2 linked regions of the Thiorhodovibrio frisius genome follow. The protein of the gene in region 1 interacts with the protein of each later gene in a pairwise test. Links are inferred from orthologs where the notes say so. Each region holds a gene or a part of one and is shown in the gene's direction. Other genes may lie near its edges.

What was found.
Region 2: the proteins of uvrB (region 1) and uvrA interact in binary tests that used the Escherichia coli proteins (3 or more experiments, as listed by UniProt). The link is inferred for Thiorhodovibrio frisius from one-to-one orthologs.

What each region holds. Positions count from the first base shown.
Region 1 is NZ_CP121471.1:3,834,045-3,849,172, forward strand. What follows is about bases 5,656-8,644. They hold uvrB (excinuclease ABC subunit UvrB), read left to right. Parts: upstream 5,656-6,136; coding sequence 6,137-8,152; downstream 8,153-8,644. Other genes in these bases: Thiofri_RS17505 (Bcr/CflA family multidrug efflux MFS transporter), read right to left, coding at 5,656-5,819; Thiofri_RS17510 (hypothetical protein), read right to left, coding at 5,825-5,950; Thiofri_RS17520 (L,D-transpeptidase), read right to left, coding at 8,127-8,644. In the rest of the region: Thiofri_RS17485 (GMC family oxidoreductase), read right to left, coding at 1-1,454; Thiofri_RS17490 (gluconate 2-dehydrogenase subunit 3 family protein), read right to left, coding at 1,451-2,068; Thiofri_RS17495 (hypothetical protein), read right to left, coding at 2,299-2,712; Thiofri_RS17500 (rhomboid family intramembrane serine protease), read right to left, coding at 2,896-4,410; more of Thiofri_RS17505, read right to left, coding at 4,575-5,655; more of Thiofri_RS17520, read right to left, coding at 8,645-9,296; Thiofri_RS17525 (hypothetical protein), read right to left, coding at 9,510-9,698; Thiofri_RS17530 (Do family serine endopeptidase), read left to right, coding at 9,843-11,417; Thiofri_RS17535 (glycosyltransferase), read left to right, coding at 11,425-12,585; Thiofri_RS17540 (FxsA family protein), read right to left, coding at 12,564-12,986; divalent-cation tolerance protein CutA, read left to right, coding at 13,192-13,518; protein-disulfide reductase DsbD, read left to right, coding at 13,500-15,128. UniProt on the Escherichia coli protein: The UvrABC repair system catalyzes the recognition and processing of DNA lesions. A damage recognition complex composed of 2 UvrA and 2 UvrB subunits scans DNA for abnormalities.
Region 2 is NZ_CP121471.1:4,513,319-4,528,859, forward strand. Bases 455-3,856 are described here. They hold uvrA (excinuclease ABC subunit UvrA), read left to right. Parts: upstream 455-830; coding sequence 831-3,656; downstream 3,657-3,856. Other genes in these bases: Thiofri_RS20670 (SDR family oxidoreductase), read right to left, coding at 455-635. In the rest of the region: more of Thiofri_RS20670, read right to left, coding at 1-454; thiosulfate oxidation carrier protein SoxY, read left to right, coding at 4,045-4,518; thiosulfate oxidation carrier complex protein SoxZ, read left to right, coding at 4,653-4,970; Thiofri_RS20690 (lysophospholipid acyltransferase family protein), read right to left, coding at 5,063-6,070; Thiofri_RS20695 (Fe-S cluster assembly transcription factor), read right to left, coding at 6,167-6,661; cysE (serine O-acetyltransferase), read right to left, coding at 6,779-7,546; Thiofri_RS20705 (RNA methyltransferase), read right to left, coding at 7,640-8,413; Thiofri_RS20710 (tetratricopeptide repeat protein), read right to left, coding at 8,593-10,332; Thiofri_RS20715 (DUF7005 family protein), read right to left, coding at 10,452-11,405; Thiofri_RS20720 (radical SAM/SPASM domain-containing protein), read right to left, coding at 11,468-12,937; Thiofri_RS20725 (hypothetical protein), read right to left, coding at 13,132-13,524; Thiofri_RS20730 (NHLP bacteriocin export ABC transporter permease/ATPase subunit), read right to left, coding at 13,756-15,541. UniProt on the Escherichia coli protein: The UvrABC repair system catalyzes the recognition and processing of DNA lesions. UvrA is an ATPase and a DNA-binding protein. A damage recognition complex composed of 2 UvrA and 2 UvrB subunits scans DNA for abnormalities.

The sequences.
Region 1 (15,128 bases):
ACCCGCGCGGCTCCCAGTTCGTTTAATACCCGCTCGGCCTTGTCGGCCAGATAGCGCCCGACTTTCAAATCCTGCGCATGATGGCCGATGCGGATGCGCGCGACCGGCTGACCCCAGCGGTCTTTCACCGAGGGGTCGAGGCTGACAAAACAATCGTCGTTGGGCAGCCAGTCGCAGAAGACCTCAAAGCGCAGGGTCCGATCCGCACGAAACCACTGCTCCAGCCGACGCTTGAGCGGCAGGCCCCAGAGGAGTTCACCATCGCGCCACTTGGCCCGATTGGCCAGGCCGGTAGGGTTGGGATGCGCGAGCATGAACTCCACAATCCCGCCCTTGTGCGGCCCGGCGGCGAAGGACTGATCCTTGATGACATACCAGTCATCGAGCGCACGGTTCACGAAGGGTCCCATGGTCTTCAGAGCCGCCGCGCGTTCCGGGCCAAGGGCATCGTATTCCAAGTCACCGGAGCCCGAACCGCCGGCGGAGAACAGCAGATTGCGGCCCACTTGACCGGAGTTGTTGGCCAGACCCTGGGGAAACTTCGGCCCGGTGGAATTGAGCAGCAGCCGACTGGTCTCTACCGCCTGGCAGGCCACCACGAAGCGCTTGGCGGTGACCTGTCGGCGCTGGCCCTCGGCATCTGCGTATTCCGCCGCGATTACCTTGCCGCGCGCATCGCTAATCAACCGCAGCACTTGCGCATGGGAGCGAATGGCGCAGCGCCCTGTGGCCAGTGCCGGTGCCAGCCAGGCCGCGCGCGCACCACCCTTGGCGCCGCTTGAACAACCAAAGCTGCCGCAGTAACCGGAATACTCGCAGGAACGCCGCCTCAAAGCCGGGCGCGACAGGATGGCGCGCGGCACGCGCAGGGCGTGATAGCCGAGGTTTTCGCAGGCTTGGCCGATCCAGGCCGACACTGGATGTTCGAGCGTTGGCGGATAGGGAAAATCAGCGCTTGAACGCGGTTCGATGTTGGGGTGCTTCGCTATGGCCCCGGAGATGCCGACCAGCTGTTCGACCTGATCATAGTAAGGTTCTAGGTCGTCATAGCCGATTGGCCAATCGACGCGGTTGGCGCCATCAATGGGGCCAAATGCTTCGAGCTGACGGAAATCCACCGGCTTGAGCCGATGAAAAAAACCACTCATCAGGTTGCTCGAGCCACCAACCAGATTACCGTTCCAGAAGTCCCAGCCGGACTCTGAAGTCGGCGTCGCGGTCCAGTCGCCATCCGCATTGCGGTCTTCGACTACATGAGGCTCGAGACGCTTCTCTGGGGTATAGACCGGACGCCGACAGCAGGCCAGCTCATCCTTGCGAAAATGTTGGTCTGCAAGCCAAGGGCCTTTCTCCAACACGAGCACCGAAAGACCTGCCTGCGCCAAACGCCAGGCCACGGGCGCACCGCCAGCACCGCTGCCGATGATGCAGACATCGCAGTCGGTGTCGCTCACAAGGGCAGCCTCGGGTAGATGGTCTCGGCATCCGGGCGCGGATAGCCGGGGACATGTTCGAGCCAACGCCAGCCGATGCCATTCGGGTTGCCGCCATAGGCCGGATCGGTCAGCAGGGCTTCCATGAGATAGAGCAGCAGCGTGGAAAGCCAGTTCTCACCGACATCGCTCGCGGCGGTCTCGCGCAGCAGGGACTCGCGCGCATCGCTGTCGAGGTTGAGAAAAGACTGCCCGGTGCGCTGTCGGCTCAGATCCTCCAGCCAGCCGGCGCCGTTGAGAATAAACGCCGGCTCATCCGCATCGGTCCTGGCATCGGCCAGCACAAAGCGCAGATAGTTAAGCGCATTGATTTCCCGCGCGCCTGGAGCGGCGGGTTCGGACGGGAACAGATGCAGCTGCACTGCGTCGATGAGCGCCAGGCGCTCGGCTTCGCTCAGCGGCATGGTTGCATCAGAGGTGGCTGCAAGGGCCGGCGCAAAAAGCCCGGCGACCGTGACCCCAGCGCAGCGGGCAAGAAAGGCGCGGCGGTCAAGTAACTCCCGATGCCAGTCGCAGAACAACGGGCGCGCGATGCCAGGGCCTGCACTCTGTTTCTGTCCGTCACGGCGAATCATGCTTGTGCCCAATTGGCTGAAAGGAAGTGGCCAGATATACCAATCGCAAACGGGTTTTCGGTTTTGGGTCGGGCGGCGGCCACGGGGGTCTCGGCGGCAGGACGCCGCCGGGAAGCCTCCATGGATGGATTTACGGCGCCCCCCGTGGCCGTCACCCGGCCCAGAACGAGCCGAAATCTCAAAGGGTTTCGGCATAGCAACGCCGTATTGCAAAGAATGCCGGATTTCTCTCAGCCGCCCTGAATTTCGACCTTGATCGGTTGTCCTTGCGGGTCATAGGTCACCCGAAACACGATAAAATCACTCGACGACATAAAGCCTTCGATCGGGCTGCCCACCAAGTTCCAAATTCCCAGAGTCGCAACGGAGAGGATGCCATGGGTAAAGGAACGCAGGGTCGAGCCCTTCTTGCGCCGAACCTGATAGACCTCTTCAAAGGTGCCATCTGGTTGCTCCTTGGCAAGCAATATTTGCCCGCCATACTCCAGCAACCCCAGAAAACAACTTCTAGTCTCGCACCGTGCGATCCTGTTCTCAGTCGCGCCGGCCTGTTTTGACGCCTTCTTGGCCGCAGGCCCAGTACATGTGCTCAATGTGGTTGCCAGCAGCGCTAGCATCAGCAAGCTGAAAAAACGACGAGTCATACAGGGATTCCGCTTGTGTGTGGGTAATTTACCCGTTGAAATCTGCCGATCGCGAAGGCGCACGAGAACGCACTCTCGCGGTCAGCAGGAGTGCCGCAAGAACATTTGCGTCCCCGCCGCTGGCATCTGGGGTCTTTATCATTCTGACAAAAATTCACGCGATTCGAAAACAGCTCGACTGATTCAAGCTGTTGTGCTTGATTGGCGCGCCATTCTGCGCAGAATTGCGCCATGGCTTGCACCATATTTGCCTTGCGCGTTCCTTAGAATCTGCTTTGCAACCTCATGTTGAGCACAGGTCTGCGCGTACCGAAACAGTGAGGCTGCCTCCTCGACGCTGCCGAGGGCAAAATGTTCAGACATTTGCAGGCACTCCTCCAGGACGCGAAAGGCAGCGGCGATCTTACCCTGGCGCAGGTAAAGGGAAATCACCAATCGTCCGGCACAGTGCACGGCACGATAGTTCCCATAATCCTTCATCTCTTGAAATATGTCTTCATAGGCTTCGGGATTTCTCGCGTAGAGGTCGAAATATTCAAGCAGAATCAGCACCGCCTCGCTATTTCGCCGCACCCGCACGGCCTGAAAAAGACGGTCGATAAAGGACTGGTAATCCCGCTTTGCCTGATGCAACCGCTCCTCGTTTTGATAGGTTTCCGGTCGCTTGCGATATGAACTGAACCCTCCAAACCTGTCTCGGCGCCTCCACTGCTGACGCCACAACTCTTCGTCCAGGTCTTCTTGGTTGATTGCGCGTTGTTCTTTCAAAAAGTAAACGCCGATTAAATAGCCGGTGAATCCACCGGCAACGTGGGCAATGACAAGAACATTACCGACATCAGCGGATGAAATGACACGCCAAGTATCCAAGCCGATAAACCACACCGCAAGAATCCAAGCCGGGATGTAAGAATGACCAACTGGGAACCCCACCCAGAAAAGCGTCTTGATGCGAGCCTTCGGCATCAGAAAGGCTGAAAGACCGATCATGCCCGTCACGACACCTGAGAACCCGAGCGCAGGCAAGGGTTCGGCGCCGAGCAGAACAGTGACAGAGTAAGCGCAATCAGCGGTAACGGCTGTTGCGAACAAGATGGCGATGTAACGAAGTTTCCCTCCCACCAGCAATTCCAATGCGGGAGCGAAAGCGATGAAGAAGATCATGTTACCGATCAGATGCTGCCAATCCGCATGTGCGAGCGATGACGTAAGCACCCTGAATGGGTTCCAACCCAAGGGGTCATACATCAAAGCCCCATCCAGGCTCCACGGAGGCCCGGATTGGAGAAAGTGCTGATAAAGACGCTTCAGGTTATCGACAAATCTTGCCCGACTCACGCCCTCCAAGGGATCGGGAGAATCTAGCAATTGATTGTAGAAGGCCTCCGGGTTCGGACGCGAATGGATGAGTGGAAGCCACTTCTGGCAAGTTAGAATTGCCGACTCGTCATTCTCCTTCAAAAAATCGGAGCGCAAAAGTTCCTGATTGCTTCTGCAATAATTATGGACCGAATAGCTGATTCGTTTCTCGTTCTGATCTTGCTTCCAATAGATGAGGGTACAAAGAACGACCACCGCGAGTGTCACCCAGGGTATTTTCCCCAACTGCAACGCCGTGCTATATGGAAGAAACATTGTTGAGTTTTCCGATATACGAATCGCAAACGGGCTTTCTGTTTTGGGTCGGGTGACGACCACGGGGATCTCGGCGGCATGGATGCCGCCGGGACGCCTATAGGGATATATTCACGGCGCCCCAGTGACCGTCACCCGGCCCAGAACGACGCAAAACCTCAAAGGGTTTCGACATACCGTCCAATCAATAGTATCGACTTATCGATAGCTCCCAAGGCCAAGCTGTCCTATTCCGAATCGCTCACTGAGGCGGCTATTCGGGGAGACGAAAATCGCGTACCCATAAGATAGCAACTGCCGCTCAGCAGGCCGCTCAGGCCCATGCCGACGAGTAACGGCGTCGCGCTGCCATCGTGCAGGAGGCTGATCAGCGAACCGCTGAGCGCCCCTGCACCGAAGCGGACCGCGCCGCCGAAGGCTGAGGCGGTGCCGGCCAGATCGGGAAAGTCAGCCATAAACCCGGCCATGGCATTGCCCATTACCAGCGCCGTCATGCCCAGATAGGCTCCCGTTAGGGGTGCGATCAGCCACAGGCTCGGGTTGGGTACCTGAGTCAGCACCAGCATCAAGAGCGCGGCGAGCGCCTGCACGCCAAGCCCGATCTGCAGCAGCCGCTCGGCACCAAAGCGCGGAATCAGTCGCGCGTTTAGCACGGACACCACCAACGCTGCTGCCACATTGGCTCCGAACAGCGGGCCGAAGACCTGCGGCGAGATGCCGTGGAGCTCGATGTAGACGTAGGGCGAGCCGACGACAAAGCCCATAAGTCCGGCAAAGCTCGCCGAGGCCGTGCCCAGATAGGCCAGCGCGCGGCGATGGCGCAGGATGCGCCCATATTGACGCAGCGGATCCGAGAACCTTAGCTGGCGCCGCGCCGGTAGCAGGGTTTCCGGCACCACACGCAAAAACAGCAGTGCCGTGACCAGAGTGATACCTAGCAGGGTGGCAAACACCCAGCGCCAGGAACCGACCAACAGCACCAGACTGCCAAGGCTCGGAGCGATCAATGGTGCCAGCCCCATGACCAGCATCACCAGCGTCATCACCCGCGCATAATCGTCATGCGCAAAGCGATCACGCACCAATGCCGGGATGGTCACGGCAATGGCCGCGCCGCCGACTGCTTGTAAACTCCGGCTCACCAGCAGCCAGGTCATCGACGGGGCCAGCGCGCAGCCCAGGACGCCGAGGGCGAAAAGCGCTAGCCCGCCGCCGATCAGCGGTCGGCGCCCGCGCACATCCGACAAGGGCCCGAGCAGCAGCTGAGCGCTGGCGAAAAACCCCAGATACAGGGTGACGCTGAACTGCGCAAGCCAGATGTCGCTGCCCAGATCGCGCGCAAGCGTTGGCAAACTGGGCAGGTAGAGATCGATCGCGAAGGGCGTCAGGGCGGCCAGCGCCCCGAGGGTAATCAGCAGGCTAGGGTGTAGGTGTGCGCGGCGAATCAGTCTGTCTCCTTTACCGTGAATCAACAGGCTTAATCTTCCGGGTTGGCCATGACCATGAGCGTTAGGGTGGACTTGGCGAGCGGCTTGGCGCTTCCCGCTCGACCAATGCCGCGAGGATACGCGGGATCGCAAGTGGTGGTGGGTTGCTTGGCCATCAGGCGGAATGTCCAGTCAAGCGTTCGCCGCGCCTCCATGGATGGATTCACAGCGCCCCGTGGCCGTCATCCGACCCAGAACGAGCCAAAATCGCAAAGGGTTTCGGTATATCATCATGACACAGGGTAATAGAATGAGCCTCATAGCCCCACCACACGCCTTTGGATGCGCCAAGATTCCGCACCATGACACAGACTAGAGCCTTCCAGCTCGAATGCGCCTTCCAGCCTGCCGGCGATCAACCAGCTGCGATTCGCGCGCTAGTTGAGGGGCTGACCGACGGCGAGGCCGGCATGACGCTGCTCGGCGTGACTGGCTCGGGCAAGACCTTCAGCATCGCCAATGTGATTGCCGAGCTGCAGCGCCCGGCTTTGATTCTGGCGCCCAACAAGACGCTCGCCGCTCAACTCTACGGGGAGATGAAGGACTTCTTCCCGCACAACGCGGTGGAATATTTCGTCTCTTACTACGACTACTATCAGCCGGAAGCCTATGTGCCGGCGACCGATACCTATATCGAGAAAGACGCCTCGATCAACGAGCATATCGAGCAGATGCGCCTGTCCGCCACCAAGGCGCTGCTCGAGCGACCCGATGTCATCATCGTCGCGACGGTATCGTCGATTTATGGACTAGGCGATCCGCAGGCCTATTTGCGCATGGTGTTGCATCTCTCGCGCGGCGATCTGGTCGATCAGCGCGCCATTTTGCGCCAGCTCGCCGCGCTGCAATACCGCCGCAACGAGATCGAGCTGTCTCGCGGCAGCTACCGGGTGCGCGGCGACATCATCGACATCTACCCGGCGGAGTCCGAGGACGAGGCGCTGCGGGTGGCGCTCTTCGATGACGAAATCGAAGAGTTGTCCCTGTTTGATCCGCTAACCGGCGAAGTGCAACGCAAGGTTCCACGCTTCACGGTGTTCCCGAAGACCCACTATGCCACCCCGCGCGAGGTCGTGCTCAACGCCATCGAGCAAATCAAGGTCGAGCTGCGCCAGCGCCTGAACTGGCTGCGCGACAACAACAAGCTGATCGAGGCCCAGCGCCTGGAGCAGCGCACCATTCATGATCTGGAAATGATGCAGGAGGTCGGCTATTGCTCCGGCATCGAGAACTACTCGCGCTATCTCTCCGGGCGCGGTCCCGGCGAGCCGCCGCCGACGTTGTTTGACTATCTGCCCACCAACGCCATGGTGGTGGTCGACGAGAGCCATGTCACGGTGCCTCAGCTCGGTGGCATGTACCGGGGGGATCGCTCGCGCAAGGAGAATCTGGTCGAGTATGGCTTCCGGCTGCCCTCGGCGCTCGATAACCGCCCGTTAAGGTTCGAGGAATTCCAGGCGCGCCAGCCGCAGACCATTTATGTCTCGGCCACCCCGCGCGACTATGAGATCGAACAGTCGGGCGCAGTGATTGAGCAAGTCGTGCGCCCGACCGGGCTGGTTGATCCTGAAGTGGAAGTCCGCCCGGCACTGAGTCAGGTCGATGATCTGCTATCTGAAATTCATCTGCGCGTCGCCGCCAACGAGCGGGTTCTGGCCACCACGCTAACCAAGCGCATGGCCGAGGATCTGACGGATTATCTGTCCGATCACGACGTGAAGGTGCGCTATCTGCACTCGGACATCGACACCGTCGAGCGGGTAGAAATTATCCGCGATCTGCGCCTGGGCGAATTCGACGTACTGGTCGGCATCAACCTGCTGCGCGAGGGCCTCGACATGCCCGAGGTGTCGCTAGTTGCGATTCTGGATGCCGACAAAGAGGGCTTTCTGCGCTCGACCGGGTCGCTCATCCAGACCATCGGCCGCGCCGCGCGCAACGCTCAGGGTAAGGCCATTCTCTATGCCGACAAAGTCACCCAGTCGATGCAGCGCGCAATTGAAGAGACCGAGCGCCGCCGCGCCAAACAGGTCGAGCACAATGAGGAGCACGGCATCACGCCCCAGACCATCCGCAAGGCGGTGGCCGAGGTGCTTGAAGGTGCCAGAGTGCCGGGAGCGCCTGCACCCAGCCGGCGCGGCAAACGCGACGACGCGGATGCCAGCCCCGTGGAGCACTTAACCCCGGCGCAACTCAGCAAAAAGATCAAAACCCTGGAAAAACAAATGGTCCGCCACGCCCGCGAGCTGGAATTTGAGCAGGCGGCGGCGGTGCGCGATCAGCTCAAGGCGCTTAAGTCGCTGGCATTGGCGGCTTGACCGAGCCTGCCGCCTGTGACGCTGGCGATGCGCTGGCGTCACTGCCCGAGCCGCTTTGCTCGGCGGCACCCGAGGCGCTAGCGTCACTCGATGCATTGGCGTCGCCCGATACAGTGGCGTCACTCGATGATGCATTGGCGTCGCCCGATGCATTGGCGTCACTGGCGCTGTCGGTCTCAGTCGCACTCGGGCGCGCGGCAGGGCTATCGCCGCCTTCAGGCTCGCTACCGCTGCTGCTGGCCTTTGGCGGAAATTCCTCCCCGCGCAATGCTGCGATCTCAGCGTCAAGCCCGTCGAGCGGCTCGCCTTCCTGACTTGCCTTTGCCGCCGCGCGCCGTGCGCGAGCCTCGCCCTGGCGCGCTTTCACACGCTCGGCATAATTTCCGTAACTCGGCCCCTGAGAGCCGATCACGGTCACCCGGGCTCCCTCATCGACATGGTCAAAAAGCGCATCGGCCAGTTGAGCCGGCATGCGAATGCAGCCATGGGACGCTGGACTCCCGGGCCTGGGAATTGGCCCCGCATGCATGCCAACGCCATCGTAGGTCATACGCAGAAAATGGGGCATCCGGGCACCGACAAAGCGCCCACCTGCGGGAACGGCATCGCGCCCTGCCTTCGCATTGCGCTTGACCAGCTTGCCCTCGCTATCATAGATGCGCCCGTAAAGATTGGAGCGCTTGTCCGACACTTTTTCGAGAATCGAAAACTCCCCCGTTGGGGTGCGATGACTGGAGACACCCGTGGCCACGTTGCTCCAGCCGACCAAGTCTTCGCCGGCGAAAAACCGCGCCTGCTGGGTATCGGTGTCGATCACAATGCGACTGACGCGCCGCCCACCACCGCGCCACTCAAACATCTTGCCCACCGCCGCTGCCTCCTGTGGCTGCGGAATATCGCCATTGGCTGGCGGCCAGGGCAGTGGCTCGTCTGCTGGCTTGTCCGCCTCCGCCTCGGCAGCCGCAGCAGTCTCAGTCGCCTCGGCCTCGGGCGCCTCTTTGTCAGGGCGCTCCGGCAAACTTTGAGTACAGCCGCTGAGCAGCGCACCAAGCAGGCCGATATGCATCGCGTTAATGAGCCAAGCTCTTGGATTCAATGCGTCAGAGCGCAACTTCAAGGCAGCCATGGCAGGTAATTTGTTCATTTGTTTCATCATCCCAAATCCGATCACACTAACCGGAATCGCCACAATTGCGATCACCGCAACAAGGGCCCGAAACCACCACCGAACGCCAGCGAGGCCGCACGTTAACCCTTTAATCCCGCGAAATCAAAACAAAATTTCCAGGGTTTCATCATCTGCGCTGCCAGGCTGGGCAAACTCGCAACACCCTTGCGCTAAACCGTCTCCCGCAGCTCAAGAATTCTGATCGATATTCTTCAGCGCACCGCGCATGGCGTCGATGATGAGTTGGTTGGCGCGTTTTTCGTCCAGCTCTGGGACCTCCCAGGCCATGATACGACAATATTTTTTGACCAGATGGCGCAAATCGTGCGCCAGCTCGTCGCGATAGCGCGACATTTCGATCTGTTCCAGCTCTGCCATCAGTATGACCTCTCACTGGCCCGGGAGTTTTGTTGGAACGCGCGAACCAGGAACATGAATAATCGGTAATGCGGGAGAAAAAACGCGGCAAGGCTGCCATTATGACACTGTCACGACGAATTCACCCAACCGACGGAAATCGCGATGAACACCATGCATCAGACCCTTTCAAAGGCTGGCGCGCCCGAGCGACTGGCGAAGCATCAGCCTCCCGCCAAGCGCGAGGCCGTCAACCATCAGGTCATCTACCAGGCAGTGGCTGTGCTGTTCGGGCTCGGCCTGGCCATTCTCGCCGCCAGCATCCCGGGACATCTGAACGCCGCGCCTCAACCCGAGGCCGTCATGCGTACCACTGTGCCAGGGTCAGCAACCATGGCGCTACCAAGTTTTGCCAATATCGTCGAACGGGTGGTGGATGCCGTGGTGAATATCAATGTGGAGCAGTCAGTCCAAGCCGGGCAGTCCGGCCCCTCCATTCTGCCGCCCGGGCTGCCAGAAGACTCACCACTGTCGGAGTTCTTCCGCCGCTTTCATGCTGAGCCCGATTTCTCCAAGCCGCGCGAGGGCGAAGGCTCGGGCTTCATCATCGACCCGGCCGGCTTGATTGTCACCAATAACCATGTGGTCCAAGGCGCCGACCGCATTCGGGTGACCTTGAACAACGGCGACGAATACCCGGCGCAGCTGCTCGGTCGCGACCCAAAAACCGACCTGGCACTGATCAAGATCGACGCACCAGCGCCCCTCACCGCCGTGCAGCTCGGCAGTGCCGAGGGCGCCAGGGTCGGCGACTGGGTGCTGGCAGTGGGCAATCCCTTCGGGCTTGGCGGCTCGGTCAGCGCCGGCATCATTTCGGCGCGCGGGCGCGACATCAACTCCGGCCCCTATGATGATTATCTGCAAATCGACGCACCCATCAACCGCGGCAATTCGGGCGGTCCGCTGTTCGACGCCAGCGGCCGGGTGATTGGTGTCAATACCGCCATCTTCTCACCGAGCGGCGGCAATATCGGTATCGGCTTTGCCATCCCGGCCGAGACGGTGGCAGATATTGTGACCGAACTGCGCACCAAGGGGCGCGTGGACCGCGGCTGGCTGGGCGTGCAAATTCAGCCGGTGACTGATGAGGTCGCCTCAAGCCTTGGCCTGTCTGAGCGCCAGGGCGTGCTGGTGACCGAGGTTCTGCCCGAGGGACCGGCCGCCGCCGCAGGTCTGCGCGATGGGGACATCATCCTGCGCGTTGACGGTCAAGTCATGCAGGACTACCGGGACCTGACGCGCCTGATCGCCAGCCTGGATGCCGGCTCCCAGGTGCAAATTGCGCTGATACGCGGCGGCCAGGGACTGACACTACCGGTTACCATCGGCCAGATGCCGACCGAGCCCCAGCTCGCTGACTCAGGGCTGACCAACGACGGCGATCAGGCGCGCCTGGGTGTTTACCTGGCTCCCATCACGCCCGAGACACGGCGCGAGCTCAACCTGAGCCCCGGCACTGCGGGCGTGCTAGTGACCGACGTCGAGCCCAACAGCCCGGCCGCCCGGGCCGGCATTCGCGCTGGCGCGGTGATTTCGATGGTGGGCCAGCAACCAGTCAGCACCCCGGAACAGGCTATCAGCATGATTCGTGCCGCCGCCTCTCAGGGCCGGCCCTCGGTGCTGCTGCGCCTGGAACAGGACGGCCAGCAGCGCTTTGTGCCGGTTCCTTTCCAAGGCTGACCCATTGATGAGCGAGCCTGCCCGGAACGCGCGCCTCGACACCATTGCCCTGCTTGCATCCTTCTCGGGCAGCGGTGGCGTCGAGCGCATGCTGGTCAACCTGCTGTCAGCCCTCGACAGCCAGGGGGTGGCAATCGACCTGCTGCTACTGCGCGCGGACTCGGCCTATCTGCGAGAACTGCCGCCCGGCATCCGTCAAATTCGACTCGCCGGGCGCCACAGCCAACTCGCCATTCCGGCCCTCGCCCGCTATTTGCGCCAGGCACAACCTGCCGCCCTGCTGGTGGCCAAGGACCGCGCCGGGCGCAGCGCGGTGATCGCGCGCGCACTGGCAAGGGTAAAGACCCCCATTGCACTGCGCCTCGGCACCCATCTGTCCACCGCCATGGCCGGGCGCTCGCCACCGGAGCGCTGGTTGAGATACAGCCTCATCCGCTGGCTCTACCCGCATCTCGAGGCCATCGTCGCAGTTTCGGCAGGCGTTGCCGATGATGTCGCAACCATTAGCGGCGTGCCCGCCAAGCGCATCCATGTGGTGCGCAACCCGGTCATCACATCGATGCTCGCCGCCCGCGCACGCGCGCCCTGTCATCATCCCTGGCTAGAGCGCGACGACAACGACCGCATCCAACCACCGGTAATCCTGGCCGTCGGGCGCCTACAGCGACAAAAAGACTTCCCGACCCTGATCCGCGCCTTTGCCCAGCTACACCAGCAGCGTGAGTGCCGACTGATCATCCTCGGCGAGGGCGGGAACCGCCCGGGACTGGAGCAACTGGTGGCCGAACGCGGGCTGAACGACGCGGTCAGTCTTCCGGGGTTTGTCGCCAATCCCTACCCCTTTATGGCGCGCGCCAGCCTGTTCGCCCTGTCATCGGCCTGGGAGGGCTCGCCCAATGTGCTGACCGAAGCCCTGGCCCTAGGCACGCCAGCGGTTGCGACCGACTGCCCGAGCGGTCCGGCCGAAATTCTTCAGCGAGGACGTTTCGGCTCTCTGGTGCCGGTGGGCGATGCCGAGGCGCTCGCCACCGCCATGGCGGCGACGCTGGATGCCCCCTTGCCCGCCGACACCCTGCGCGCTGCGGTCAGCGAATACCAGGCCGAGCGCAGCGCCTGTCGCTATCTGGACCTGCTGGGACAGATCGCTCAATCATCCTCGCGACGATAGTCCGCATCGATGTATTCGCGCCGGCTGGTTCTGATCTCTACATCCCCGGCAGCTGGCTGCACGGCAAGGTAGCGGCGGATCAAGGCATGGCGCAGCGCTGGAATCAACAGCAGAAAGCCCAGGGCGTCAGTGACAAAACCCGGCAACAGCAGCGAGAAACCGCACAGCAGCAAAATGGCACCATCGAGCATCTCGAACGCAGGCACCTCGCCCCGGTCGACCATGCTGCGCACCCGCATCAGCACCGACAGGCCCTGCTCGCGCACCAGATACCCGCCAAGGGCTGCGGTGAAAATCGACAGCAGAATGGTCGGCAACGCCCCGATGATGGTGCCGACCTTGAGCAGAAAATACAACTCAATCAGCGGCGTACCGACAAAAATCAACAGAAACCAAAGCACAATAGGAACTCGCAAGGCAGTGGATTGAAGAAAGAAATTATCGCCACCAGAACCAAGATGGATCCGAGCAGCGATCACTGATCGGCGACCTTAGACCGGGCAGCCGGCAAGTGCAATCCCCGCGCCCGCGCAGCGGCGATGCTTTGGTCTAAAATAACCGGCTCAGGCACCCAGATTCATCAAGCCGCCCGAGGGAGTCCGCCCGATGTCAACGCCGCCCTGCATTGCCTACTGCACCTGTCCCGACAGCGACTGCGCCGAGCGTCTCGCCGCCATGCTAGTCAACGAGGGCCTGGCCGCCTGCGTATCACTGCTGCCCGGCGCGAAATCCTGCTACCGCTGGGACGGACAACTGTGCCAGGATGCCGAGGTGCTGATGATGATCAAAACCACGCAGGCGCGCCTGCGCGAACTCGAATCACGCATCCTTAAGGAACACCCCTACGAGGTACCCGAGTTCATTGTCGTGCCTGTTATCGCGGGATCGGATCAGTATTTGAAATGGATTGACACATGCACCCAAAGCTCGTGAAAACCCACCCACAGTCGCACCAGAGCAAATCAGCACTGCCCGCGCGCAGATCAGCGCCACCAGGCTGGCTGAGTCCCTGGCTGCTGCTCGCGGGGCTGATCTGCCTGCTGGGCGGGCCGGCGCGAGCGGACTTCCTGCCCGTTGAGCAGGCCTTCCAGCCCGAGGTCGCGGCCCTGAGCGCGAATGAACTAGTCGTGCGCTGGCAGATCGCACCCGGGTATTACCTCTACCAGAACAAACTGCGTTTTCGCACCGAGACACCCGGAGTCACGCTGGGTCAGCCGCAGCTGCCGCCGGCTGAGGTCAGGCAGGATCAGTTCTTTGGCCAGGTCGACATCTATCGGGATCAGCTTGAAGTGCGGATTCCCGTTGAGCGCGGCGAGAACACCGCTGCCCCCCTGACCCTGCTCGCCCGCTTCCAGGGCTGCGCCGATGCCGGCTTCTGCTATCCGCCACAAGAGGTCGCGCTCGAAGTCGCCCTGCCGGCGATGAGTCCGGTCATGAGTCCGACTGTCAGTCCGGCGACCAGCCCGGACGCCAATAAAGTCGCTGCCTCAAATCTGCGCGCGGCACTCGGCACCAGCACTCGCCAAAGCTTAGGGCTTGACGACGACATTCTTCCTGCCGCAGAAGCCTTCGTTTTTTCCGCCGACATCAAGTCGCCCAACCTGCTCGAGCTGCGCTGGACTATCGCACCCGAGACCTTCATGTACCGCGACATGATCGCGCTTAGGCTGTCCCCTGAGCGGGCCGAAGCTGCGGGCGTGCAACTTGGCAAGCTGAAGCTGCCAGAGGCCGAGATCAAAGCCAACACCGTGCGCCCGGATGGCAGCATCGGCGATGTCGCCATCTACCATGGCCTGGTGACGGGCGAAATTCCGCTGCTGCGCTCTCGCGTCGAAGCAGCCGAGATTGAACTCATCGCGACCTTCCAGGGCTGTGCCGAACGCGGCATCTGCTATCCGCCGGTGACCAAAACCGTCACCCTGGCCCTGCCGCCAACCGATAGACTGGTCGACGCGCAAACCCTGGCTGCCACTCAGCAGGTTGCAGCCGCTGAACCCACAGCAGGCGAGGCGCGAGTATCCGAGCAGGACCAAATTGCCGCACGGCTCGCGAAAGCCGGCATCTTCGGCGCTTTGGCGCTGTTCTTCGGTCTGGGGCTGTTGCTGGCCTTTACCCCCTGCGTCTTCCCGATGATTCCCATTCTCTCCGGCATCATCGCCGGACAGGGTCAGGGCATCACCACCCGACAGGCGTTCATGCTGTCCCTAGCCTATGTGCTGGCGATGGCGCTGACCTACGCCATCGTCGGCGTGATCGCCGGACTCTTTGGCGCCAACTTGCAGGCCGCGTTCCAAAATCCTTGGATACTGACGCTTTTTGCCGGCATTTTCGTCGCCCTGGCGCTGTCCATGTTCGGCTTCTACGAGCTGCAACTGCCAAGCAGCCTGCAAACCCGGCTGACCGAACTCAGTAACCAACAACAGGGCGGCACTCTGATCGGCGCGGCCATCATGGGCGCCCTCTCGGCGCTGATCGTCGGCCCCTGTGTCGCCCCGCCGCTGATGGGTGCGCTGATCTTCATCGGCAAGACCGGCGATGCAGTA
Region 2 (15,541 bases), 670 kb from region 1 along the record:
CCTTCGGCGCCTTCTTCGATGGAGCGGGTGGCGTTGCTGCCGCCCATTTCGGTGCGGACCCAGCCGGGGCAGACGGAGTTGATCTTGATGCCGGTGTCTTTGAGCTCGTCGGCGAAGATGCGGGTGACAGCGTTCATGGCGGTTTTGGATAGCCGATAGGCGGGGGCGAAGCCATTCATGTCGCTCAACTGGCCCATGCCGGAGGAGACGTTGACAACCCGCCCCTGGCCCTGCATGAGTGGAATCAGGCTTTGGCACAGACGCAGGGCCGACAGGGTGTTGGTCTCGAAGGCGCTGCGCAGGTCGGTGAGATCAGCGTCGAAGATGCTGGAGCCGGGCGTGCCGGGGGGCGGGTCGGGGAAAATGCCGGCATTATTGACCAGCACGTCGATGCGGCCGAATTCCTTGCTGAGATAATCGCGCAATCCGAGCACCGAGGATTCTTCGGTGACATGCAGCGGAAAAAATCGCAGGTCCAGCCCTTCGGCGGCGAGTTTGCCGGCGGCGGTCTGGCCCTCGGCCTCGCGGCGAGCGGTGAGGACGACGCAATAACCGCGTGCAGCGAGCTGGCGGCAGGTTTCCAGCCCTAGTCCGCGATAGGCGCCGGTGACGACGGCGACGGGTTCGGTAGCCATGGGCGATCTCCGAGGGTTGATCTCAGTGGTAGGTTCCAGCGTTTATGTCAGTATATATCCAAACAACCTTGGACTTCGGCCCGTTCCGGGGCGGAATCAAGGGATGATGGAAAAAGATCGCAGAGCAAAACGCTGTTCCCGGCCTGACGCTCATGGTCCCGGCCACCCCGGAATATGAAGCTTGTTGTTACGGTAATGGACAAGATCCGCATTCGCGGCGCACGCACCCACAATCTCAAAAACATCGACCTCGACTTGCCGCGCAACCGGTTGGTGGTGGTCACAGGGCTGTCCGGTTCGGGTAAGTCCTCGCTCGCCTTCGACACCCTCTATGCCGAGGGGCAGCGGCGCTATGTCGAGTCGCTCTCGGCCTACGCGCGGCAGTTCCTGTCGTTGATGGAAAAGCCCGATGTCGATCATATCGAGGGACTGTCGCCGGCCATTTCCATTGAGCAGAAGAGCACCTCGCACAATCCGCGCTCCACGGTCGGCACCATCACCGAGATCCACGATTATCTGCGACTGCTGTTCGCGCGCGTCGGCACGCCGCACTGCCCCGAGCATGGGGAGCCACTGGCGGCGCAGACGGTCAGCCAGATGGTCGATCAGATTCTAAGCCGCCCCGAGGGCGAGAAGCTGATGCTGCTCGCGCCCGTGGTGACCGACCGCAAAGGCGAGTATCAGGCGCTGTGCGCGGAACTAAATGCCCAAGGCTTTGTGCGGGCGCGCATCGACGGCCAGTTGTGCGAGCTAGACGCGCCGCCGGCACTGGATGCCAAAACCCGACATGACATCGAGGTGGTGATCGACCGCTTTCGCGTGCGCGCTGATCGCGCCCAGCGGCTGGCCGAGTCATTAGAGACGGCACTGGCCCTGTCCGGTGGTCTTGTGCACCTGGCGGCCATGGAGCCCGAATCCGGGGTGGCAGAGACGACCTTCTCGGCCAACTTTGCCTGTCCGGTCTGCGGCTACAGTTTAAGCGAGCTGGAACCGCGCCTGTTCTCCTTCAATAACCCCGCCGGCGCCTGCCCAACCTGTGACGGACTGGGACATGAATTATTCTTCGACCCGGCCAAGCTGGTACAGCAGTCGGCGCTCAGCCTGGCGGACGGTGCCATCCGTGGCTGGGACCGCAACAATCGCCATTACTTTCGCATGCTTGAGGCGCTGGCGGGACATCTTGGCTTTGATCTAAACACACCCTGGTGCGAGCTGCCTGGGGCCGTGCAGGCTCAGGTCCTGAAGGGCACCGGGCAAGACAAACTTAAACTCAAGCTTCCGCACGAGCGCGGCAGTGGCAAGCAGCGAGTGTTTGAAGGCATTCTGCCCATGCTGGAGCGGCGCTATCGTGAGACGGACTCGGCCCTGGTGCGCGAGGAACTCGGGCGCTACCTCTCGCGCCAGCCCTGCCCGACCTGCGCCGGCACCCGGCTCAATCGTGCGGCGCGTCATGTAAGCATTGACGGAAAGAATCTGCCCGAGCTGTCCGCATTGCCGGTGGCCGCGTGCCTGAACTGGTTCGACTCGTTGGAACTGACCGGCCAGCGCGCCGCCATCGGCGAGAAAATCCTGCGTGAAATCATCGCGCGGCTGCGCTTTCTCGCCGATGTCGGCCTGACCTATCTCAGCCTCGCACGCGGGGCCGACACCCTCTCTGGCGGCGAGGCGCAGCGCATTCGCCTGGCCAGCCAGATCGGCGCCGGGCTGGTAGGGGTCATGTACATTCTCGACGAGCCCTCCATCGGCCTGCACCAGCGCGACAATGCCCGGCTGCTCGACACGCTGCGGCGGCTGCGCGACAGCGGTAATACCGTGATCGTGGTCGAGCATGACGAGGAGGCCATGCGCGCCGCCGATGAGATTGTCGATCTTGGACCGGGCGCGGGCGCGCGGGGCGGGGAGATTGTCGCCCAGGGCACAGCGGAGCAGATCATGGCCGAGCCGGCCTCCCTGACCGGGCGCTATCTCGCAGGCGTGTTGCGGATCGAGATCCCCGCGCAGCGCCGGCCGGCGGCGGATGACCGCTGGCTGCGGCTGCTTGGCGCGACGGGCAATAATCTGCAAGGCGTCGACATCGCCATTCCGGTGGGCACCTTTTGCGCCATCACCGGCGTGTCTGGGTCTGGCAAATCCACCCTGATCAACGACACGCTCTATCCCATCCTGGCGCGCAAGCTCAACCAGGCCAGCCTGCGGGGCGCACCCTACAGGAACATTCAGGGGCTTGAGCATTTCGACAAGGTGGTCGAGATCGACCAAAGTCCCATCGGGCGCACGCCGCGCTCCAATGCTGCCACCTACACCGGGCTCTTTGGTCTGATTCGTGAGCTGTTCGCCGCCGTGCCCGAATCACGCGCACGTGGCTATGGACCGGGACGCTTCAGCTTTAATATAAAAGGAGGGCGCTGCGAGGCGTGCAAGGGCGACGGGCTGATTCGGGTCGAGATGCACTTTCTGCCCGATGTCTATGTGCCCTGCGATGCCTGCGCCGGGCGCCGCTACAATCGCGAAACACTGGAGATTCGCTACAAGGGCAAAACCATTGATGAGGTGCTGAACCTCACAGTGGCCGATGCGCTCGAGTTTTTCGCGCCCGTGCCGCTGCTCAAGCGCAAGCTCGACACCCTCGACGCCGTAGGCCTGTCCTACATCGCCCTCGGCCAGAGCGCAACGACGCTTTCCGGCGGCGAGGCGCAGCGCATCAAACTCAGCCGGGAACTCTCCCGCCGCGATACCGGCCGCACCTTTTATATTCTCGACGAGCCGACCACCGGGCTGCATTTTGAGGATGTGAAACACCTGCTCGCCGTACTGCATCAGTTGTGCGATCGCGGCAATACCGTGGTGGTGATCGAGCACAACCTGGATGTCATCAAGACCGCCGACTGGGTGATCGACCTTGGCCCCGAGGGCGGTGACGGCGGCGGGCAAGTCGTGGCGAGCGGAACGCCTGAAAGCCTTGCTACCTGCGCAAACTCCTTTACCGGGCAGTTTTTGCGGCCGTTGCTCAATGCCCGTTAACCTGAACGCCACAGGGGGTATTTCCCAGGGTTGCTGGGACTCAGACCCTTACCGTGAAATAACCACTTTATTGGCCGAAGTAGACGTGACCATGAGGCTTAGGGTTGCACAAACGCGCGACTCAGGTAAGCTTAGTGGACGAGCAAAAAACCTCGTGGTTCCGTGCGGTATTGCCCACAGACCAAAATCCAGCTCCGATAAACAGGAGCGATCACAGCCAGCCTGGGAGGAGATGCAGCGGCACACAACCGTCTGCCGCAGCGTGATTTTTTCCTGTCGCGCATCGATGTCTCCCCTCAGGTCGTCGCTTGGGTACCTATTGTTGCCTCGTGCCCGGGTCTGCTGCGATCCTCCATCTGTTTGACTCATTCCCCAAAGGAGACAGTCCATGATCGATAACAAACGCAGAACGCTGCTCAAAGCTTCCGTGGGTGCCGGGGCGCTTGGCCTGGCGGCTGGGGCTGGCTTGCTGATCCCGCAAGCACTGCTGGCAGCCTGGCCAAAGGCCGCTTTCGAGGCGAAAGACAAAGACGCCGCGCTGAAAGACCTGCTCGGTTCCGACACCTTCGAGACCAGCGACGCCGTCAAGATTGATGCGCCCCCTGCCGCCGATAACAGCGCCTTGGTGCGGTTGACCGTCTCAACTGATCTCGAGGATGCCAAGTCAATCACTATCTTCGCAGCCGGCAACCAGAGGCCGCTGATTGCATCTTTCGAGCTGTCTGAGTATTCCGTGCCTTATGTATCGATGAATATCAAGATGGCCGAGACCGCCGATGTGATCGCTGTGGTGCAAACCCCGGCAGGGCTTTTCGGTGCCGCAAAGAATGTGAAAGTAACCGCCGGCGGCTGTGGTGCCTGAGGCTGAACGCCGTCACTCAAGCCCGGGCGGACTTTTATCTTCCCCCACTCTCAGGCCCCGAAGTTAAATTCCAGCCGACATTCAATTCAATATAGCGACGAGCGGCAAGCGCTTGCGCGAGAGGTGATGAAATCATGGCTAGCAGCATTCGAATCCGCGCCAAGGTGAAAGATGGCGTGACCACCGTGAAGTCAATTATCGAACACCCAATGGAAACCGGTCTGCGCAAGGACAAAGAGACCGAAGAACTCATTCCCGCACACTTCATCCAGGAGGTCACCGCGAAATGGAAGGATCAGGTCGTGATGAAGGCTCTCTTCAGCGGTGGTGTCTCCAAGGATCCTTATCTGGCGTTTCAGTTCAAAGGTGGCGAGCCAGAGGATACCGTCGAGATCAGCTGGGTCGATAGCAAGGGCGAGACCGACAGCACCACGACCAAGATATCCGACTAAGCTCCTGTTTCAATAATTTTTTGGCGGGAGCCGCCATCACGCGCGCCGGCGCGATTCGATTCCCATGCCGGCGCGCGATTGCGCAGCTCCCGTCAAGATGCCGATTCAAATTTCCCGCACGCCGCAAGCTGTGCTTTCAGGTGCGTGACTTGCTCCCAGACGGCATTGTCGGATAATTTCCCATCGTAAAATTTCGGCATGCCCTCGAGCCGCTCGCGAAAGCGCCGATAGGGCCACAGGTATTGCTCCGGACAGGTGCGCACGCACTCGGCAATACCCTGATTCAAGGCCGCAGCAGCGAACTCATCGCGATCCGACGCAACAGCTTCTGGCGCCTTACGGCAGTGGATGCGGTAACCGAGCCCTGGGCCAAGGCGTTCAGCAAACAAAAAAACCACCGGCGCACCCGTCTTGCGCGACAGTCGGTTGACCAGCAGCATGGTGTAGGCTGGAATGCCAAAAAAAGGCGCAAATACGGCACCTTTATCCGCCCGTGGCGCTTGATCGGGCAGGATGCCGACGTATTCTCCGCGCTCCAGCGCCTGCACCAGCACGCGAATCCCCCTGGCAGTAATTGGCGCCAGAGTCGCACCGCTGCGCTTGCGCGCGGCGAGAATCAGGTCATCCAGATATTTCTGCGGTTTATAGAAAATGGCTGTAGGCCCTTGGGCGGCCAGATAGAGACCGGCAAGCTCCCAGGCCCCCAGGTGAGGTGACAGGACAATCAGTCCGCTGCCCGGCTGGCGCTCGAGCAGCTCGGTGCCGCTGGTCTCGCGCACCAGGCTCAAGACGTCCTCACTGGGGCGCAGCCAGAGATGCGCGATTTCCGCATAGGTTTTGCCGAACTCGCGCAGGCAGCGGTTGCGCAGCACGGTCGCATTGTCTTGGCCGAGTTCCGGCAGGCACAGGCCGATATTGATCAGGGTATTACGACGCTGGCGGTTGGGAAACAAGGCAACCAAGGTACCGATGGCACTGCCTAAGCGATGGACCAACGGAAGCGGCAGTCGGGCGAGCAGCCGCATCAGTGCGCGGGTGGTGCGCTCAAGCAAGATGGTTTTGTCGATCAGCGGGGGGCGTTCAGTCGAGGGGGCGGCCATGAAGTGCAGGCCCTTTAGCGTGAATGAAACGAACAATCAAACCACATTAGTGTCCGGATAGCCGGAACCACGAGCCTTAAGTCGCGGCACGTCCGATCAGGCATTGGCCGAAAACTGGTTGGGCTGTGCTTGCGGCCTCTCCATCATCGGTTCTTGCGGTATGTGGGTTTGGTCGGAATCAGCGGGGTGGCAGCGGCGCTCGACCAGATCGCGCAGAGAGATTTGGTTCAGATACTCGTAGATGCGGTGACTCAGATCCATCCAAAGGTCGTGCGTCAGACAGGGGCCCTCATTGTAGCAGTCGCCAGCACCGCCGCATTTGGTGGCATCCACATGTTCATCGACGGCGGCGATGATTTCCGCCACCTTGATCTCACCCATTTCCCGCGCCAGATTATAGCCACCGCCCGGACCACGCACGCTGCAAACCAGCCGCTGCCGGCGCAGCTTGGCAAAGAGTTGCTCCAGATAGGACAGGGAGATGCCCTGCCGGCGGGCGATGTCAGCCAGTGCGATCGGCCCCTGGCCGTGATGGATGGCCAGGTCGAGCACGGCGGTCACCGCGTAACGGCCTTTGGTAGTCAATCTCATACGTGGCGACTCCTTGCGATGGAAAACCGATGTTCCATCCTACGATAGCTGACTAATTCGATCAATTTTTCACTGAGTGCGGCTGGCGCCTGTTGGATAGTCTCTTGCTGGCGGGCATCAGTTGCTCTTTTGTTCGGTCGCGGACTCCATCTCGCAGTCGTCAAGATCATCGAGATGCTCAAAGTGGCGGGTCAGGCCATGCTCCTCCAAAGTACGCGACAGGGCTTCGACGCGGTGATCAAGCACATGGATATGGTCGAGCATGCGGTTGATGGCATTGGAGACCGGGTCTGGCACATCACTCGTGGCGCCATAGGCATCGAAGCCGATGCGCTTGGCGGTGTCGGCGCGACGGCGACTGGTGGCATCGGCGGGCCGCTCGATCACCCGGCCAGGCACCCCGATCACGGTGCTGCCGGCGGGTACCGGCTTGACCACCACGGCATTGGAGCCGATGCGGGCGCCATCGCCAATCTCGATGGGTCCGAGAACCTTAGCGCCGGCGCCGACGACAACATCCCGCCCCAGGGTCGGATGGCGCTTGCCTTTCTGCCAGCTGGTGCCGCCCAGGGTGACCCCATGGTAGAGCGTGCAGTCGTCCCCCACCACGGCGGTTTCACCGATCACCACGCCCATGCCATGGTCGATGAAAAAGCGCCGGCCGATTTCGGCGCCCGGGTGGATTTCGATGCCGGTGAACAGCCGTGCGACGTTCGACAGCATTCTTGCGAGCCAGCGCAGACGCGCTTGCCACAGACGATGAGCCAGCCGGTGCATCAGCACGGCGTGCAGACCGGGGTAGGTGGTCAGAACCTCGAAGCTGTTGCGCGCCGCGGGATCGCGGGAGAAGACGCAATGAATGTCTTCGCGGAGTCGCTCAAACATGGATTTTCCTTGAGTGTCGCGGATGCATGTTGCGGCTTGGGTCGCGCCCCGCGGTGAATCCTACCAAGTCAGTTAATTCTATATGGAGCAGATTCATGAGTTGGCGTGGCGGCCGAGCGCCTTGAGCATCCCGCGCAGGATATTGATCTCGGTGCGATCGGGCCGCGCGCGATTGAACAGGCGTCGCAGCCGGCGCAGCAGCTTGTGGGACTGTTCCGGCTTGGCAAAGCCGACCAGCACCAGGGTTTCGCGCAGATGCTCGAAAAACCCCGCCATCTCCTCCGCGCTGGCCGGCTCATGCGCGCCTTCGTCTGCTGGCGATGTCGCCGGCATGTCTGCGGTAGTCGCCGCAAGCCACGCCTGGCGAATCTCGTAGGCAAACACCTGGGCCGCGGCGGCCAGGTTGAGCGAGCTGAAGGCCGGGTTGGCGGGGATTTGGGTCAGATAATGGCAGTGGGCCAGCTCCTCGTTGCTCAGCCCAGAGCTCTCCCGACCCAGCACCAGGGCGACCGGGCCTTCCGCTGCCTCGGCGAGCAGTTTGCGTGCTGCGTCCGCCGGGCTCAGCAGGGGCCATTCAATCGCGCGTCGTCGGGCGCTCGCGCCAATTACCAGGCGGCAGTCGCCGAGCGCCTCTGGCAGGGTGGGATGGATGGGCGCTCGCTGTAACAAGTCATCGGCACCCACCGCGCGAGCGAGGGCCTCGGCATCCGGCGCGCGACGCGGGTTGACCAGGGCCAGCTGATCCAGCCCCATGGTCTTCATTGCGCGTGCCACCGCACCCTGGTTGCCGGTCAGGCTGGTCTCGACAAGGACAAAGCGAATGCGGCCAAGCGCCTCGGAGTCAGCGTGAGCGTCGGCGTTGGTCATTGTGGCTCTAGTGAGGGAGGGCTGGCGTGAAGCGCCAGGGGCAATGTTTGATGGTGCTAGAAAGGCGTTAGAGCTTAGCACCGCGTCATTGAGTGGACAACTCTCACCACGAACTTGGATGATGCGTCGATTCTGCAGCACTGCGCCGATCTGGCGCAGCCCGGCCTGAATGGCGAACCTCAGCGCTGGCTTGGCTCAATGAATATCTGTGACATGTTATCCATGATGCCGAAGAAGAATCCCGCGTCGAATTCCTCGGTCGTTAGGGTATCGAGTGGCGGCCATTCAGGTTGGGAGAAAGCCATGGCGCCGGATTCGCCATAGCGCATGTCCTCAATCTTGATATCACCGATGGTGAGCCCGATCAGTTGGCCGGCCTCGTTGAGCTGGAACAGCGTTGTGCTTGAGGCATCCGGGTCGCGCGCGTCGGGTCGAAGCAGTTTCAGGGTGGCACCGCCATCGATTTGCTTCACCTCGCCAAGCAGATAGCCAGATTCTCGCAGATAGTTCAGCAACTCATCCCTGCCCGCGCGGGTTGTGAGCAGCGGCGACTCCAGTAGCGAGCGGTTTTCTCGGATCAGGTCGCCGAGGTTATCCTCGAGATTCGCGGCAAGGCTGAAGTTGAATCCACCGTCGGTGCCACGTTGTAAGTCCACCTTGAAAGAGGGCACCGGGCCAGGCTCCAAGGCGCGCCGCAGCACCTTGTCTCCTCGTTTGTACAGCAGGGCTCCATCTGGGCCTGTCTCGTAGGCCAACTCCAGTGTTTCCGCGCGCCGCAGCTGGGTGGCAAAGAAATTTCTTTCGAGGTCCATGGCCACATAGGCCGTGATGGGACGCCCGTCTGGCGCCGCGGTGTAAAGCAGTGTCCCTTCGAGCGCCTCCAGGTCCGCGATGGCTTTCGCGGCGCTGATCAGGGCGTTGCTGAAGGCTTTCAGCCGCGCGTCATATTGCTCCTGGGACTCCTTCAGCGCATGCCCTGGAGCAAGCCAAGGGCTGTCCGGATAATCCGCCGCGAGCTGGTCGATCAGTGCCCGGGCCTCGTCGGGTTGGCCAAGGGCGGCATGGGACCAGGCGCGCTGAAAAAGGATTTTGTCTCCGCCCTCCGTGGGAGCTTGTCGCGGGAGCAGGGCGAGGGCATCGGCGAATCTTTTGTCCTGAATGGCTGCCTCGGCGGAAATCTGGCGAATCGCGGGCGCTTGCCGCGCGTCCTCCGTCATCTGAAGCAGTAACAGGTCGCGCAGAAAGCGCGCGCTGGGGTTGGTCGACATGCCGTGCAGGGCGACGGCTTTCTCGGCGGCGCTTTGGTCGCTGTCCGCAGCGATCCCGGCGATTCGGGCGAGATCATCGTCCCCTCCGAGCATGGGCTCGAGGCGCGCCAGCAGATCCTCCTGCCCTGCGGTCTCCCCGGCGGCTTGCAGGAGGTACGCCGATTTCAGCAGAAAATCGGGATCATTGAGCAGTTGATCGCCAAAGTCATCCAAGGCGGCCCCGAGTCCGTGGGCAAAGTGTTCAGGAAATTCGGGGGCGGGCCGCCGAGAAAATTGGTCAATCAATTCGGAGAGCATCTGGCGATAGTCTCCGGCATTGGCGAATGTCGAGCGATAGTAGCGTGCTTGGAAACTTTGGGCGTAATCCAGGGCCAACAACCGCCGCATTTCCGCAAGCGCCGGTTGGTCTTGGAATACCTTGGCCACCATCAGCAGATCAAAGGCCACGCGCGGGGCCAGACTGGAATCTGGATGGCTTGCGAGAAAATCGCGGGCGGCCTGGGCATAGCCGGCGGGGTCTCCTTGCTCAAGGTCGGTCGGCTCGAGATATTCCTCTAGGCGCGGATAGTCGTTCGCGCCAAAGGTGCTTGCCGAGAAAAGAACGCAAAGCAACAGAATGGAGCCGAGGGGAGCGTATCGAACTAAATTCATAAACAAAACCTCTTGGGATGCCAGATGGTATCTTGGTTGGAGTCGTAACACTGAACTGGTGCCATCGACAACTTTTGGCTTGTGTGCTGTTAGTTTGATCCTGGGAAACTTCCGCCCGCTCAGTCGCGCCAGCGCGAGCAGAGCCTTTGCTGACAGAGCCAGCGTAGGCGCTGGACTGGATCGGTTGGCAGCCGTGAAGACTTGAACAGCGCTTCGAGCTCCTGTGCCCGCTCCAGTGCCAGCTGGATCGCCGTCAGCGCGTCGCTTTGCTCGAGCTCGGCGACATAGGTCCAGACACGTGCATGCGCTGGCGCGCTGCCGTCCTCCTCGACACCAAGGCAGCGCCGAAATAGGTCCGCCGAAAAGGTGCCAAGAGCGCGGAGCATGCCCATGGCGTCGGCGATCAACTCATCGAGCAGATTCAGGCGCATTTCCCCGCACAGCGCCTTGGTGGCGAGATGGGTCAGTTCATGCTCGAGCCGCAGCACGCCGGAGAGGGCGAGCCAGTGCGCGGCACTCGGGCGGCCCGGAACCCGATCCGCCGGAACAGAACCATAGGGGGCCTCATGCAGCAGGATCAGTTGGGCGCGCGTTTCGCGTCCGTGGACGCGAATCAAGCCCCAGTGAATCAGCCCGCCAACTGCCTGGGCATGCACACCGGCGGCGATGGGTACCGGCTCGCAGCGGTGAGCAAGCGCGCGCGTCAGGAACAGAAAATCCTCGCGATCCGAGGTGCGAAGAACCGGAAGCGTGACGGCAAAATGCGCTGCAATCTCGAGGCGCAGTTGTTCGGGGGCGAGCAAACCGGGCATCTCGGCGCCAAGGCTGGTATGCAGCGGGAGCCCGCGCAGCACCGCGTGCCGGTATTCCTCGGACTGTGAAACACCCGGCCGCTGCGGCATGCACAGCTGCGGCAGCGATTCGCGTAGCCTATCGAACAGGCTGACACCATCCGTCTCCGCCAGAAGAGCGCGCCACCAGGCCATGGAGGGCGGCTCGGCAAGCGGCAGCGCTGGCCAAGGGGCATTCGCGTTGGCAAAACCGCGACAATAGTCGCTGAGCGATTGCTTCACCGGGGGCGGTTCAAAAAATCCACGGAAACTGGGATGACTGGCTGTCCGATTTGGAATACTCGTTATCTAATTGACGTGTTTTGCATGTTGGTGGTTTGGATTTCGCCGCCCATGAGAATGGATAGGTCGTTTTCGATTTCGGACAAGAGGGGGCCGGCATCGCCTGCTTGGTCCCGCGCGCGCAGCATGGCCTGCTTGGCTTCTGGAATGTTGCCAAGCTTGGCGAGCGCATTGCCCAAGCCATGCCAGGAATACGCGTCGTTCGGGGCGATCATGAGAGCCTGTTCGTTGATGTCGCGGCTCTTTTCGTACTGGCGGCAGCGAAAGTGGGCGTAACCCAGCAATTGCAGGATGTCGAGGTTGTCAGAACTAAGGGTATTGGCTTGTAACAGACAGGTTTCCGCGACTTCAAATAGTTCCATCGCAAGCGCCTTGCGCGCTCTGTCTAAGAGTTGGTCAACATTGCGCATCCGGTGAATTTTTGGCGAGAGTTCTTCGACTTGAGTTCTGTACGCACAGTAAGGGTTGTCCCGGAGCGACTGGGTCATGGTGAGTTTGACGTTTTGACATCCGCCCAGGCAAATTTCGCCATAACGGCATTTCGCGCAAAAGCCGCCGAGATCCTCGACCGAGAAATCTCGATTCCAGGCAAAAGCGCCGGGTCTATTCCAAATGACACTTAGCGGCGTCCGCCGAATGTTGCCTTCCACAAATTCGGGCGCGCGAATTGAAGTACAGCCGAGAATATCGCCGTTATGCAGGATGCCGATATTCGATTTTCCGGCATTGCATCCCTGCCAGGGATGGTCGGAGTCAAAGTAGGACTTGCGTATCTCTTGATGGTGATGGGAATAATATCCAACACAATCGGCAAGAACCGGCTGAATTGGACTGCTGTCGAGAAGCGCGCGACCAAAGCTCACAATCTCTTCCACCTGCTCGGGGGCAATGACGCGATCCATGGTCATCTTGCCCATTGGCATGCCGAGCTGTAATTGCCAATGCTGTATTCCAAGATCCTCCAACAGCGGGCGCATTTTCGGCAGCAGGGCGAGATTGTCTTGCATCACGGTCGTGATCACGGCGGAGCCCAGCCCTGCTTGCCGCAGCGTCTCCAAGGCATTGCATGCGCGTTCGAAGGAGCCATCGCGGCGAAGGGTGTCATGCACTTCCTTGGTGCCATCGAGACTAACCGCGCAGTTGCCGAAGCCAGCCTCGCATGCGCGACTGGCAGTGTCCGAGTCAAGCAGCCAGCCATTGGAAATCATGTTGACCCTCACGCCCTTTTCAGACAGGCGGGAACCGATGCGATCCCAGTCGTCACGTAAAAGAGGCTCACCGCCGGACAGGGTAACTAACTCGACACCAAGGTCCGCGAGTTGATCGCAAAGATCAAGGGCTGCTTCCGTATCCAATTCGTCGGGAGATTTGTTGGTGCATGAGGAGCCGCAATGTTGACAACGCATGTTGCACGCTAGGGTCAATTCCCATACCGCGGTGCGCGGATATCCTTGTGTCGAGGAAGCATTCATGTTCTGAAGCCCGCGATGAATTCACAGTGGTAGTCCGCTTTATTGGCGGATCAAGATTGCAGTCTGCGGCGGTGGAGGTCCGGGAGGGGGCGCCCTAGCCGCCTTGGTTAACAATAAGCGATGGGGTAGTGCCTATTGTCACCAAGGCGGCCCTTCTCAATCGTAAGGCTTTGTTAACGGTGTTTCACCATCTGTTACCAAGCACCTGGATTGCCAAACCAGCTTGGCGCGGCATAGGCGGGAACGCTGGGGAATGGCACTTCAGGCAAGAGGAATTTCTCTAGTATGTTTAGCGGACTGACAAATCCGCCAGCTACTTTTTGAAGATCGGCATCCGTCAGTTCATCATTTTCATTGTCTTGATTGGCGGGAACCTTAAGTAGGACGCGCCCGTCCTTCTTCTCGCAGGAAAACCGCGCCCCTTCCGGCATTGGCTTGCCAATTAATTGCTCGAAAGCGGCGCTGAAATCCTTTACGCAGAGTGCGCCAAAAGTTTCGTCTTCGGTCGCCTTGGTGAGTATCCTATCCAAGGTTTCGGCGACTTTTTTGTGTAGTTCAGGGGAGCAGGTTTTGTCACTGCTTGACATGATGAGCCTCCATTGTTGATCGAGGTAAAACACCCTTTGCGTTGGTCCGCACATTCCTATGCGGATTCTCGTCCAAATTGGACGGGAACTGTATCGGCTTCTGGCTTGCAAGACGATTCAAGGAATCAATGTTGTTCATGGGGTCCTTGCGTTGTTTCAAGCTTGGCAAGTATCGATGGAGCGCGGATAAGTGCGCGCCGAACGTTCAATCGTCTTCGCTCGCGGGACTGGTCATACCATCTGCCGCCGCGCCAATTCGGCGAACTCGCCGTTTAGGTCCATCAGTTCACGGAAGCCACCGGATTCGGCGATGCTGCCTTGGCGCATGACGAAGATGCGGTCGACGCGCTCAATGGTGCTGAGGCGATGGGCGACGACAATGCGCGTCATGTTCAATTTCGCCAGGCTTTTGTTGACGACATCCTGGGTGCGGTTGTCCAGTGCCGAGGTCGCCTCGTCGAGGATGAGAATGCGTGGCTTGTGCACCAGCGCGCGAGCGATCATCAGCCGCTGGCGTTGGCCGCCGGAGAGGGACGCGGCCCCATCGGGTAGCACGGTGTGCATGCCCATGGGCATTTGTTTGATATCGTCTGAAAAGCCCGCCATCTCGGCGGCTTGCCAGGCGTCGTCGATGGTCAAGGGCAGGCTGCCGACGATGTTGTCGAAGATGGAGCCGGACATGATGCGTCCGTTCTGCAGCACCACGCCGATCTGGCGGCGCACCGCCTGCATGTCGAGCCCGGAGATGTCGCGTCCGTCGATGTAGACGCCGCCGGATTCCGGTTGCTCGAAGCCTAGCAGCAGGCGCACCAGGGTCGACTTGCCGGAGCCCGAGGCGCCGACGAAGGCAACATAGCTGCCACTGGGGATGCGCAAGGAGACCTGATTGACCGCCGGCGGGACTTGCGGGTCGTAGCGAAAGAGCACCGAGGAGAACTCGATGTGGCCGTCGAGCGCGCCCGGATCGGCTTTCAGCTCCGAGCGCTCCGGGATGGCCTCGAGTATTGGGCGCGCGCGCTCGTAGAGGGGAACGATGGTGATCAGGGTGGTCAGGGTGCCCAAGAGCGCGGTCATGGCGCCGCTGAATTGCCCGAAGGCGGGCAGAAAGCCGAGGAACTCCTTGATGCCGAAGCCGCTCTGAGCCATGGCAAACTCGGCGCCGCCGGGGTTGGCGCTTTTGTTGAGCGCGAAGCTGATCATGGCAAAAAAGACGATGGACGCGATCAGCGGGAAGAGCGCGTTGAGCACCTGCTGCAAGGCCGCGAGGCGACGGGCGCGATAGGTCAGGTCCTTGGTGATGCTGAATTGCTCGGCCCAGCGCGCGAAGGCGCGTGCCTCGGCCGCGGAAATACGCAGCTTCGACAAGCCCACCAGCAGTTGAAACACCAGGCCCTCGATCTTGCCGCCGCGGCCGATCATTTCTCGTTGCAAGGGCAGCTGCATCAGGGTGACCAGAAAGGACAGCCCAAGGATGACCAGCACCACGGCCAGCGCGACCAGCGCCAGCTTCCAGCTGTACCAGAACAGCAACACCAGGCTGAAGACCGAGAAGACCAGGTTAAGCGCGGCCTGGATAACCGTCGAGCTCAGCACTTCGCGAATCGCGTTGATGCCATTGGCGCGATCGGCGAGGTCGCCAGCGGTGTAGTCGCGAAAGAAGCTGACCGGAAGGCTCAGCAGCCGATCCCAGACGGCGGTTTGGATGCGTGCGTCCATGCGGGTCTGCAAGCGCAGCATGGCGAAACTGCGGGCCACCGCGAAGGCGGCCGCGCCCAGGGCGGCGAGCACCAAGCCCGCGACCAGCATCAGATGCATGGAAACATCGGCGCGGGGGATAATATCGGAGAGGATCTGGCTAGTCGCGATCGGGGTCGCCAGGGCAAGTAGGCCGGTCAGCAGCCCCATGGCGAGCACCGTGGCGGGATCGAGCCGCAACCCGGCGAGCCCGAAGCGCAGTACCTCGCGCACATTGAGGGCGTGGGCCGGGAAGGGGCGGTAGAGCACCTGGGCCTCGCCG